2 regions of the Mesorhizobium sp. M1E.F.Ca.ET.063.01.1.1 genome follow, and region 1 is predicted to be linked to the other one. Evidence: predicted binding sites of a transcription regulator. Region 1 holds the regulator's gene; the other holds the start of a gene.

Region 1 (4,578 bases):
CAGCCGTGTTTTTGCTCCGCGCTCATCTCGCCGAAAGTCTTGTCGAAGCCGTTGGGCAGGAACACCGGGTCATAGCCGAAGCCTAGCGTGCCGCGCGGCGGCCAGACCAGCGTGCCCTCCGCCTCGCCCCGGTAATACTCGGCTTCGCCGTCCGGAAAGGCGAGGCAGATGACGGCGACGAAGCGGCCGGTGCGTTGCGCCGGCTCGGTCGCGCCGACCTCCTGCAGCGCCACTTCGGTGCGCTGCATGGCCATGCCGAAATCGCGTGTGCCATCCGGCGTCTCGGCCCAGTTGGCGGTGTAGACTCCCGGCGCGCCGTCGAGCGCGTCGACGCAAAGCCCGGAATCGTCGGACAGCGCCGGCAGCCCGGTGGCCTTGGCCGCGGCATATGCCTTGATATAGGCGTTCTCCTCGAAGGTCGTGCCGGTCTCATCCGGTTCCGGCAGGCCATATTCCTTGGCCGATTTCGCCTCGAAGCCGAACGGCGCCATCAGGTCGGCGAATTCGCGCAGCTTGCCTTCGTTATGGCTGGCGACGACGATCTTCTGTCCGTTGAGAGAATGCATCACAGGCCCCAGATCCTTGGCTCGGCGAACTCGATCGAATTGCCTGAAGGGTCGCGGATATAGATCGAATGTCCGCCCTGCGGCCATTCGAAATCGCTTTCGATGGCGATGTTCTTCGCTGCCAGATGCCTGCGCCACTCGACGATCTCACCGGCCGTCGCCGTGAAGCAGAGATGGCCCTCTCCGGCCGTGCCATGCGGCGGCACCCTCAGCCTGGCGTCAGGCGCCGGCGGGATCTTGGTCGCCTCGGCGTTGAAAAGCAGCAACACGCCGTCGCCGCAGCGGAAGAAGACGTGGCGGCCCTCGACCTTGCCCAGCGGCTCCAGGCCGATGATGTCGCGGTAGAATTGCTCGGCAGCCTGCAAATCTGTGACGTAGAGAGCCGATTCCAGGATCGCAGAGGGCGTCACGAGGCACCCCCCTCTGGCCTCGGGCGTTCGTCGTTCGCAAAGCCAAGCAATTGGCTTTGCGTCCGCTTCGCGGACCACTCCTCACCCCCCGCAAGGGGGGAGATTGGCAGCTCCGCCGTCGGCGTCTCAACGGTGAAGATTGGCGAAACCCGAAGTGCCGCCCGATCTCCCCCCTTGCGGGGGAGATGGCCGGCAGGCCAGAGGGGGGTGCGAAGGATCGCCAACCTCATCAATAACCCTAAGCCACCGCCATCTGCTGCAGGCTCACCAGCCGCGAAATGCCTTTCTTGGCCAGCGTCATCAGCGCGGCAAACTGCTCTTCGGAGAAGGGCTCGCCCTCCGCCGTGCCCTGGATCTCGACGATGCCGCCCTTGCCGGTCATGACGAAATTGGCGTCGGTGCCGGCCGAGGAATCTTCGAGATAGTCGAGGTCGATGACCGGCTGGCCGTCGTGGATGCCGCAGGAAATCGCGGCGACATGGTCTCTCAGCACCTTGGAGACGCTGACCATCTGGCGGGCTTCCATCCAGCGCAGGCAGTCGTAGAGCGCCACCCAACCGCCGGTGATCGAGGCCGTGCGGGTGCCGCCATCGGCCTGGATGACGTCGCAGTCGACGGTGATCTGCTGTTCGCCCAGCGCCTGCAGGTCGACCACGGCGCGCAGCGAGCGGCCGATCAGCCGCTGGATCTCCAGCGTGCGGCCGCCCTGCTTGCCGGTCGACGCCTCGCGCCGCATGCGCTCGCCGGTCGAGCGCGGCAGCATGCCGTATTCGGCCGTCACCCAGCCCTTGCCGGAATTGCGCATCCAGGCCGGCACCTTCTCTTCCAGGCTCGCCGTGCACAGCACATGCGTGTCGCCGAACTTCACCAGGCACGAGCCTTCGGCATGCTTGGACACGCCGCGCTCGAAGGAGATGGCGCGCATTTCGTCGGATTGGCGTTTGGAGGGGCGCATCGAGGCTCTTTCTGTTCTTTTCCCGGATTCGTCGGCGGCTTGTAGACGCATGCGGCGCATGGCGCAAAGGAAAATGGGCCGTTGCACCCGCAGCCGCTAGGTCTATATCTTTCGGTTGGAGGTTTTTCGCCGGAATGAACAAGGCAGTGGATCCCGCTTCGCAGCCGCCCGTGCTTCAGTCACTCGACATGCGCTCGCGCGACATCTTCAGGCGGATCGTCGATTCCTATCTGCGCGACGGCGAGCCGGTCGGCTCGCGCAGCCTGTCGCGCATCCTGCCCTCGTCGCTGTCGCCGGCCACCATCCGCAACGTGATGAGCGACCTCGAGCATCTCGGCCTCATCTATGCGCCGCACATCTCGGCCGGCCGCCTGCCGACCCAGACCGGTCTGCGCTTCTTCGTCGACGCCTTCATGGAGCTCGGTGATCTGTCCGACGAGGAGCGCCGCGCCATCGAGGCGCAGGTTCGCGCATCTGGCTCGGGCGCGACGCTGGAGCATATGCTGACCGAGGCCAGCCAGATGCTGTCCGGCATGTCGCGCGGCGCCGGCCTGGTGCTCGCCGCCAAGAACGAGGTGGCGCTGAAGCATATCGAGTTCATCCAGCTCGAACCCACGAAGGCGCTCGCCGTCCTGGTGTCGCAGAACGGCGACGTCGAGAACCGGGTCGTCGACCTGCCGGCCGGCATCACCATCTCGCAGCTGCACGAGGCCTCCAACTTCCTCAACGCCCATATACGCGGCCGCACGCTGGCCGAGGCGCGCATCGAGGTCGCCCGCATCAAGGACGAGACCAGGGCGGCTCTCGACACGCTGTCGCAGGACCTTGTCGAGAAGGGCCTCGCGGTGTGGGCCGGCGCGGAAAGCGGCCTGCCGGCGCGTCTCATCGTGCGCGGCCGCGCCAACCTCCTGGAGAACGTCACCGCCCAGGCCGACCTCGAACTGCTGCGCCATCTGTTCGAGGATCTGGAGACGCAGGACGGGCTGCTGCAGCTTCTCGACCTTGCCGAGGAAGGCCCTGGCGTGCGCATCTTCATCGGCTCGGAGAACAAGCTGTTTTCGCTGTCCGGCTCGTCGCTCGTGGTCGCGCCCTATCGCGACAAGGACGCGCGCGTCGTCGGCGCGCTTGGCGTCATCGGCCCGACTCGGCTCAACTATGCCCGCATCGTGCCGATGGTCGATTATACGGCCCAATTGGTTTCGCGGATGCTGAGGTAGAAGCCCGCAAGCAGGGATCGCCGCAAGGAGGGTGGAAATGGCGCTGGAATCGTTCAAGGCCCAGATCAGCCTGTTGCTCGAGCAGATGGTGAACCAGCCCGAGGACGAGCACGAAGTGCAGGAGCAGCTGCGCGAGAAGCTCAGGGAGATGCGCGCCATGGGCCTGCCGCTGCCGGCCGACCTGGTCGCGCTGGAAAAGCGGCTCGACGACGATCTGGATGTCGAGGAAAGCTGATCTGCCGGCAATTCCCGTCAATCCGCGTGCCCGCGCTTCTATTTCGGGACGCCTGCCCGATATCTGCTGTCTGTTGCGCTTGATCGAATGACGGAGAACGGCATGATACGGATCGCCGGTCTTGCAGGCATGGCCCTGCTTCTGGCTTCTGGCGCCTTCGCGCAGCAGGCCGACCAGCCCTTGCTGACGGGCCGGAAGGCCTTCGGCGACTGGAAGGCCGACCGTCCAGGGGTGCGGCGTCTCATCAAGCCGGACGATCTCCAGCAGCCAAATGTCGCCGAATCCGCGTCGAACGGCGGCGGTCTCACCGATCGCCCGGAGGATGCGAAGCCGATCCTCCCGCCCGGCTTTTCGGCCGAGTTGGTCGCGTCCGGCATCGACAGCCCGCGTGTCGTGCGCGTGGCGCCGAACGGCGATCTCTTCGTCGCCGACAGCAGGGCGAACCAGATCCGCGTCTACCGACTTGCCGAGGGCAGCGCGAAACCCGCCGAGAAAGCAGTCTTCGCCAAGGGGCTGACGCGGCCCTATGGCATCGCCTTCTATCCGCCGGGCGACAAGCCGCAATGGGTCTATGTCGCCAACAGCAACAGCGTCGTGCGCTTTGCCTATCGCGATGGCGATCTCGAAGCCTCCGGCAAGCCGGAAACCGTCGTCACCAAGATCCCGGCCAGTCATCACTGGACGAGGGACATTACCTTCTCGCCCGACGGCAAGACGCTCTATCTGTCGGTCGGCTCGGGCTCCAACATCGCCGAGGACATGGGCGCCAGCCCGAAAGGCGGCGTCGAAGAATGGGCGAGGTCTCAGCCGCTCGGCGCCACCTGGGGCGCGGAGGAAGGCCGCGCCGACGTGCTCGCTTTCGATCCCGACGGCAAGAACCGCCGGATGGTCGCCACCGGCCTGCGCAACTGCTCGGGCATGACCGTGCAGCCGGCGACGGGCGCGCTCTGGTGCGTCGTCAACGAGCGCGACGAGCTCGGCGACAACGTGCCCTTCGAATATGCCACCACCGTCAAGGACGGCGCCTTCTATGGCTGGCCCTGGTACTACATCGGCAACAATGAAGATCCAAACTACAAGGGTGCGCGCCCCGATCTCGCCGGCAAGGTCACCATGCCCGATGTATTGATGCAGGCGCATTCGGCGCCGCTCAACATCGCTTTCTATGAAGGCGGCGATTTTCCGGCCGACTACA
Region 2 (4,578 bases), on a different contig from region 1:
ATCGCGATCAGCCCGGGCCAGAAGCTGTTGGTCAGCGAAAGACAAGCAGCCGCCCAGAAGATGGCGAAAGGGACAAGAGTGATGAACAGTTCGAAGGCGCTACGCCCTAGACGCGGCTGTCGGTATTTCGCCAGCTTCTTCAACCACGCTCCGGCATTGTCTTCAACAAGTGAAGCGGGTGGATAGACATGTGCGCTCATTATAACCAGTCCGTTTTTCGCCACCCTGCGATCATCTGCTAGGGCAATGGCCGCGCCCGTGGGATTGGGCGCAGGTGTTGAAGTATTAGGCCTGACGGGCCTTGCGGGGCGCCTCGTCGGCCACGACGCGCGAGACCCGATTGCCCATTTCTGTCTGACGGGCTCCGGCTTCCGCCCTTACCTCAGCCTTGGCAGCCGCAGCTTCCGCCAAAACCCGCTCATTGTCGGCGACCTTCAGCGCTTCGCGCTCGGCGCGATGGGCATCGCAGCGCGTTCCCGGCAGGGAGTCGGTCAATTGCCCATGCCACCGCCGGGGGATGGCGCGGCATCCTTGGCTGGAACGTCGGTGATCATGGCCTCGGCGGTGATCAACAGGGCGGCGATCGAACCGGCGTCCTGGAGTGCGGTCCGCACCACCTTTGCCGGGTCGACGATGCCAGCCTTGATCATATCGACATAAATCTCGTTCTGGGCGTCGAAGCCCTGATTGTAGTCCTTGCCCTTGGAGAGCTTGCCGACGACGATCGAACCTTCGACGCCTGCATTTTCTGCGATCTGGCGGACCGGCGCCTCAAGCGCCCTCAGCACGATCGAGATACCCGCCGTCACATCGGCATTGGCGCCATTCAAGCCGGCAAGCGCCGATCTGGCGCGCAAGAGCGCCACGCCACCGCCTGCAACGATGCCTTCTTCCACAGCGGCACGCGTAGCATTCAGCGCGTCGTCGATGCGATCCTTCTTTTCCTTGACTTCGGACTCGGTGGCGCCGCCGACGCGAATGACCGCAACGCCGCCGGCGAGCTTCGCCAGTCGCTCCTGCAGCTTTTCCTTGTCGTAGTCGGAAGTGGTTTCCTCGATCTGACTTTTGATCTGCTGTATGCGCGCCTGAATGGTCGCCTTGTTGCCGGCGCCGTCTATGATCGTGGTCGTGTCCTTCTCGATCAGCACGCGCTTGGCGCGGCCGAGCATGTCAATGGCAATGTTCTCCAGTTTGATGCCGAGATCCTCGGAAATCATCTGGCCGGCGGTGAGCACGGCGATGTCTTCCAGCATCGCCTTGCGGCGATCGCCGAAGCCAGGCGCCTTGACGGCCGCGACCTTGAGGCCGCCGCGCAGCTTGTTGACGACGAGCGTCGCCAGCGCCTCGCCCTCGACATCCTCGGCGATGATCAACAATGGCTTGCCACTTTGCACCACGGCTTCGAGGATCGGCAGCAGCGTTTGCAGATTGCCGAGCTTCTTTTCATGGATGAGGACGTAGGCGTCCTCCAGCTCGGCGCGCATCTTCTCGGCATTGGTGACGAAATAGGGCGAGAGATAGCCGCGGTCGAACTGCATGCCTTCGACGACGTCGAGTTCGGTCTCGGCGGTCTTTGCTTCCTCGACGGTGATGACGCCGTCGTTGCCGACCTTGTCCATCGCCTTGGCGATCATGTCGCCGACGGTGGCATCGCCATTGGCGGCGATGGTGCCGACCTGCGCGATCTCACCGGCCGATTTGACCTTCTTGGACCGCGCCTGGACTTCCTTGACCACCGCGGCAACGGCCTGGTCGATGCCACGCTTCAGGTCCATCGGGTTCATGCCGGCGGCGACGAGCTTGGCGCCTTCGCGCAGGATCGATGCGGCCAGCACCGTGGCGGTGGTTGTGCCGTCACCGGCAAGGTCGTTGGTCTTCGAGGCCACTTCGCGCACCATTTGCGCGCCCATGTTCTCGAACTTGTCGGCAAGCTCGATTTCCTTGGCGACGGCGACGCCGTCCTTGGTGATGCGTGGCGCGCCATAGGCCTTGTCGATGACGACATTGCGGCCCTTGGGGCCTAGTGTCACCTTGACGGCGTTGTTGAGAAGCTCGACGCCGCGCAGCATGCGGTCGCGGGCATCGGTGGAGAATTTGATTTCCTTGGGGGGCATGATTTTTCCAGTTCGGTTGGGACGGCAAGACGCCGACGGCGTCGCCCGGAGACTCAGAATCGGGAGCGTCCTATGCGCGTCCGGTGAATACGCGCGGCGCGCACGTCAGGCGGCCCTCTTGGCAGCCACGGTCTTGTTGAAGATGATGCCCATGATGTCGGCTTTCTTCATGATCAGAAGGTCATCGCCGTCGATCTTGACCTCGGTGCCCGAGTATTTGCCGAACAGGATCAGGTGGCTCGCCTTGGCCTTGAGCGCGACCAGCGCGCCGTCTTCGTCGCGTGCGCCCTGGCCGACGGCGATGACTTCGCCTTCCTGCGGCTTTTCCTTGGCATTGTCGGGAACAATGATGCGGCCCTTGGATTTGGTGTCACTTTCCGCGCGCCTGATGACGACGCGGTCTTGGAGTGGCCGGAATTTCATGGAAGCTTCTTTCTGAGGCCGGCATAGCGGCCACGCCCATATATAGCCCGGTTGGCACTCGTTAGATAGAAGTGCCAAACTTAATTCTCGAGCGCCCCAAAATAGTGGAAATCGAGATAGGGGTAATCAAAAACAGTTCCGCCATCTCGGCAGCTTCCCAGGCCTTGGCCCAGTGGTCCTTGTGGAGACGAAAAGCGCCGCTGCCGTAGCGGGGGCAGCGCCGGCACCGACTTCCCAATTATCCCATCCGCGAGACGAACGTGCACCTTAAGCACCCTGATCAAATCATCGATCGCCCAAACCGGTCCACAGGAATGCGAGATCGGTCAGGGGCAAGGACGACTGGCGGTAATAGGGACTTACTCCGCCGCTTCGGCGTAGCGCGCCGGCACATAGTTGAGGATCGGCCCAAGCCAGCGCTCGACCTCGGCCAGCGGCATGGCCTTGCGCCGCGCATAGTCCTCGACCTGATCGCGCTCGACCTTAGCGACGCCGAAATAATAGCTTTCGGGATGCGACAGGTAGATGCCGGAGACGGAGGAGCCGGGCCACATGGCGAAGCTTTCGGTCAGGCTGACGGCCGCATTGCGTTCGCCGTCGAGCAGACGAAACAGCGTCGCCTTTTCCGTATGGTCGGGTTGCGCCGGATAGCCAGGTGCCGGGCGGATGCCGCGATAGGGTTCGCCGATCAGGTCGTCCGGGGCCAGGTTCTCATCGGGCGCGTAACCCCAGAACTCCTTGCGCACCTTCTCGTGCATGCGCTCTGCGAAGGCTTCGGCGAAACGGTCGGCCAGCGCCTTGACCATGATCGAGGAATAGTCGTCGTTGGCCCGCACGAAGCGCTCGGCGATCGTCACTTCCTCGATGCCCGCGGTGACTATGAAGCCGCCCACATAGTCGGCCTTGCCGCTGTCCACAGGCGCCACGAAATCCGACAGTGCGACATTGGCCTTGCCGTCGCGCTTGGCCAGCTGCTGGCGCAGCGTGAAGAATGTCGCCAGTTCGTGCGAGCGGGCCTCATCCGTGAACAGTCTGATATCGTCGCCGGCGGTATTGGCCGGCCAGAAGCCGATCACGCCCTTGGGCGCAAACCATTTTTCCGCGATGATCTTCGCCAGCATCGCCTGGGCGTCCTCGAAGAGCTGGCGTGCCGCCGGCCCCTGGTCCTCGTCGTCGAGGATTTTGGGATAGCGGCCCTTCAACTCCCAGGTTTGGAAGAATGGCGTCCAGTCGATATAGCGGGCAAGCTCGGCCAGATCCCAGCCTTCGAAGACCTTTAGGCCAAGGAAGGACGGTTTTGGCGGCTCGTAGCCCGTCCAGTCGACCTTGTGGGCATTGGCCCGCGCCCTGGCGAGCGGCAGCCGCTGCTTGTCGGCTTCGCTGCGCGCATGCGCGTCGGCAACCTTCTTGTACTCCGCGCGAACGTTCTCGACATAGCCGGCCTTGGCCTCGTTCGACAGCAGTGCCGACACCACGCCGACGGCGCGGCTGGCGTCGGCGACATACACCGTCTGGCCTTTCGCATAGCGCGGATGGATCTTGACCGCCGTATGCACGCGGCTGGTCGTCGCACCGCCGATCAGCAGCGGAATGTCGAAGCCTTCACGTTCCATCTCGGCCGCCATATGCGCCATCTCGTCGAGCGAGGGCGTGATCAGGCCGGACAGGCCGATGACGTCGACCTTTAGCTCACGCGCCGTCTGCAGGATCTTCGCCGCAGGCACCATGACGCCAAGATCGATGATCTCATAATTGTTGCAGGCAAGGACTACGCCGACGATGTTCTTGCCGATGTCGTGGACATCGCCCTTTACCGTCGCCATCAGGATCTTGCCGGCGGTCTGGCGCTCGCCATTGTCGATCCCGCTGGCGGCGTTCGCCAGCTTCTCCGCCTCCATGTGCGGCAGCAGGCCGGCCACCGCCTGCTTCATCACGCGGGCCGACTTCACCACTTGCGGCAGGAACATCTTGCCGGCGCCGAACAGGTCGCCGACGACATTCATGCCCGCCATCAGCGGGCCTTCGATGACATGCAGCGGCC

What was found. Region 1 encodes HrcA, which represses chaperone genes, less so after heat shock. Its sites were predicted from a motif close to GTTAGCACTCNCNNNNNGNGAGTGCTAAC; they were not measured.
Region 2: EOA29_RS21555 (co-chaperone GroES) is a predicted target of HrcA. The motif match lies at 2,588-2,616, and genes of this name have one in related genera.

What each region holds. Positions count from the first base shown of each region.
Region 1 covers NZ_RZSC01000139.1:5,806-10,383, forward strand. The annotation lists gene rdgB (RdgB/HAM1 family non-canonical purine NTP pyrophosphatase) at 1-566, opposite strand, end outside; gene EOA29_RS12985 (VOC family protein) at 566-976, opposite strand; gene rph (ribonuclease PH) at 1,215-1,931, opposite strand; gene hrcA (heat-inducible transcriptional repressor HrcA) at 2,066-3,148, shown strand; gene EOA29_RS13005 (hypothetical protein) at 3,186-3,383, shown strand; gene EOA29_RS13010 (sorbosone dehydrogenase family protein) at 3,486-4,578, shown strand, end outside.
Region 2 covers NZ_RZSC01000333.1:1,385-5,962, forward strand. The annotation lists gene EOA29_RS21540 (fatty acid desaturase) at 1-200, opposite strand, end outside; partial or broken gene EOA29_RS21545 (hypothetical protein) at 286-465, opposite strand; gene groL (chaperonin GroEL) at 492-2,114, opposite strand; gene EOA29_RS21555 (co-chaperone GroES) at 2,220-2,537, opposite strand; cobalamin riboswitch at 2,536-2,822, opposite strand; partial or broken gene EOA29_RS21560 (vitamin B12 dependent-methionine synthase activation domain-containing protein) at 2,897-4,578, opposite strand, start outside.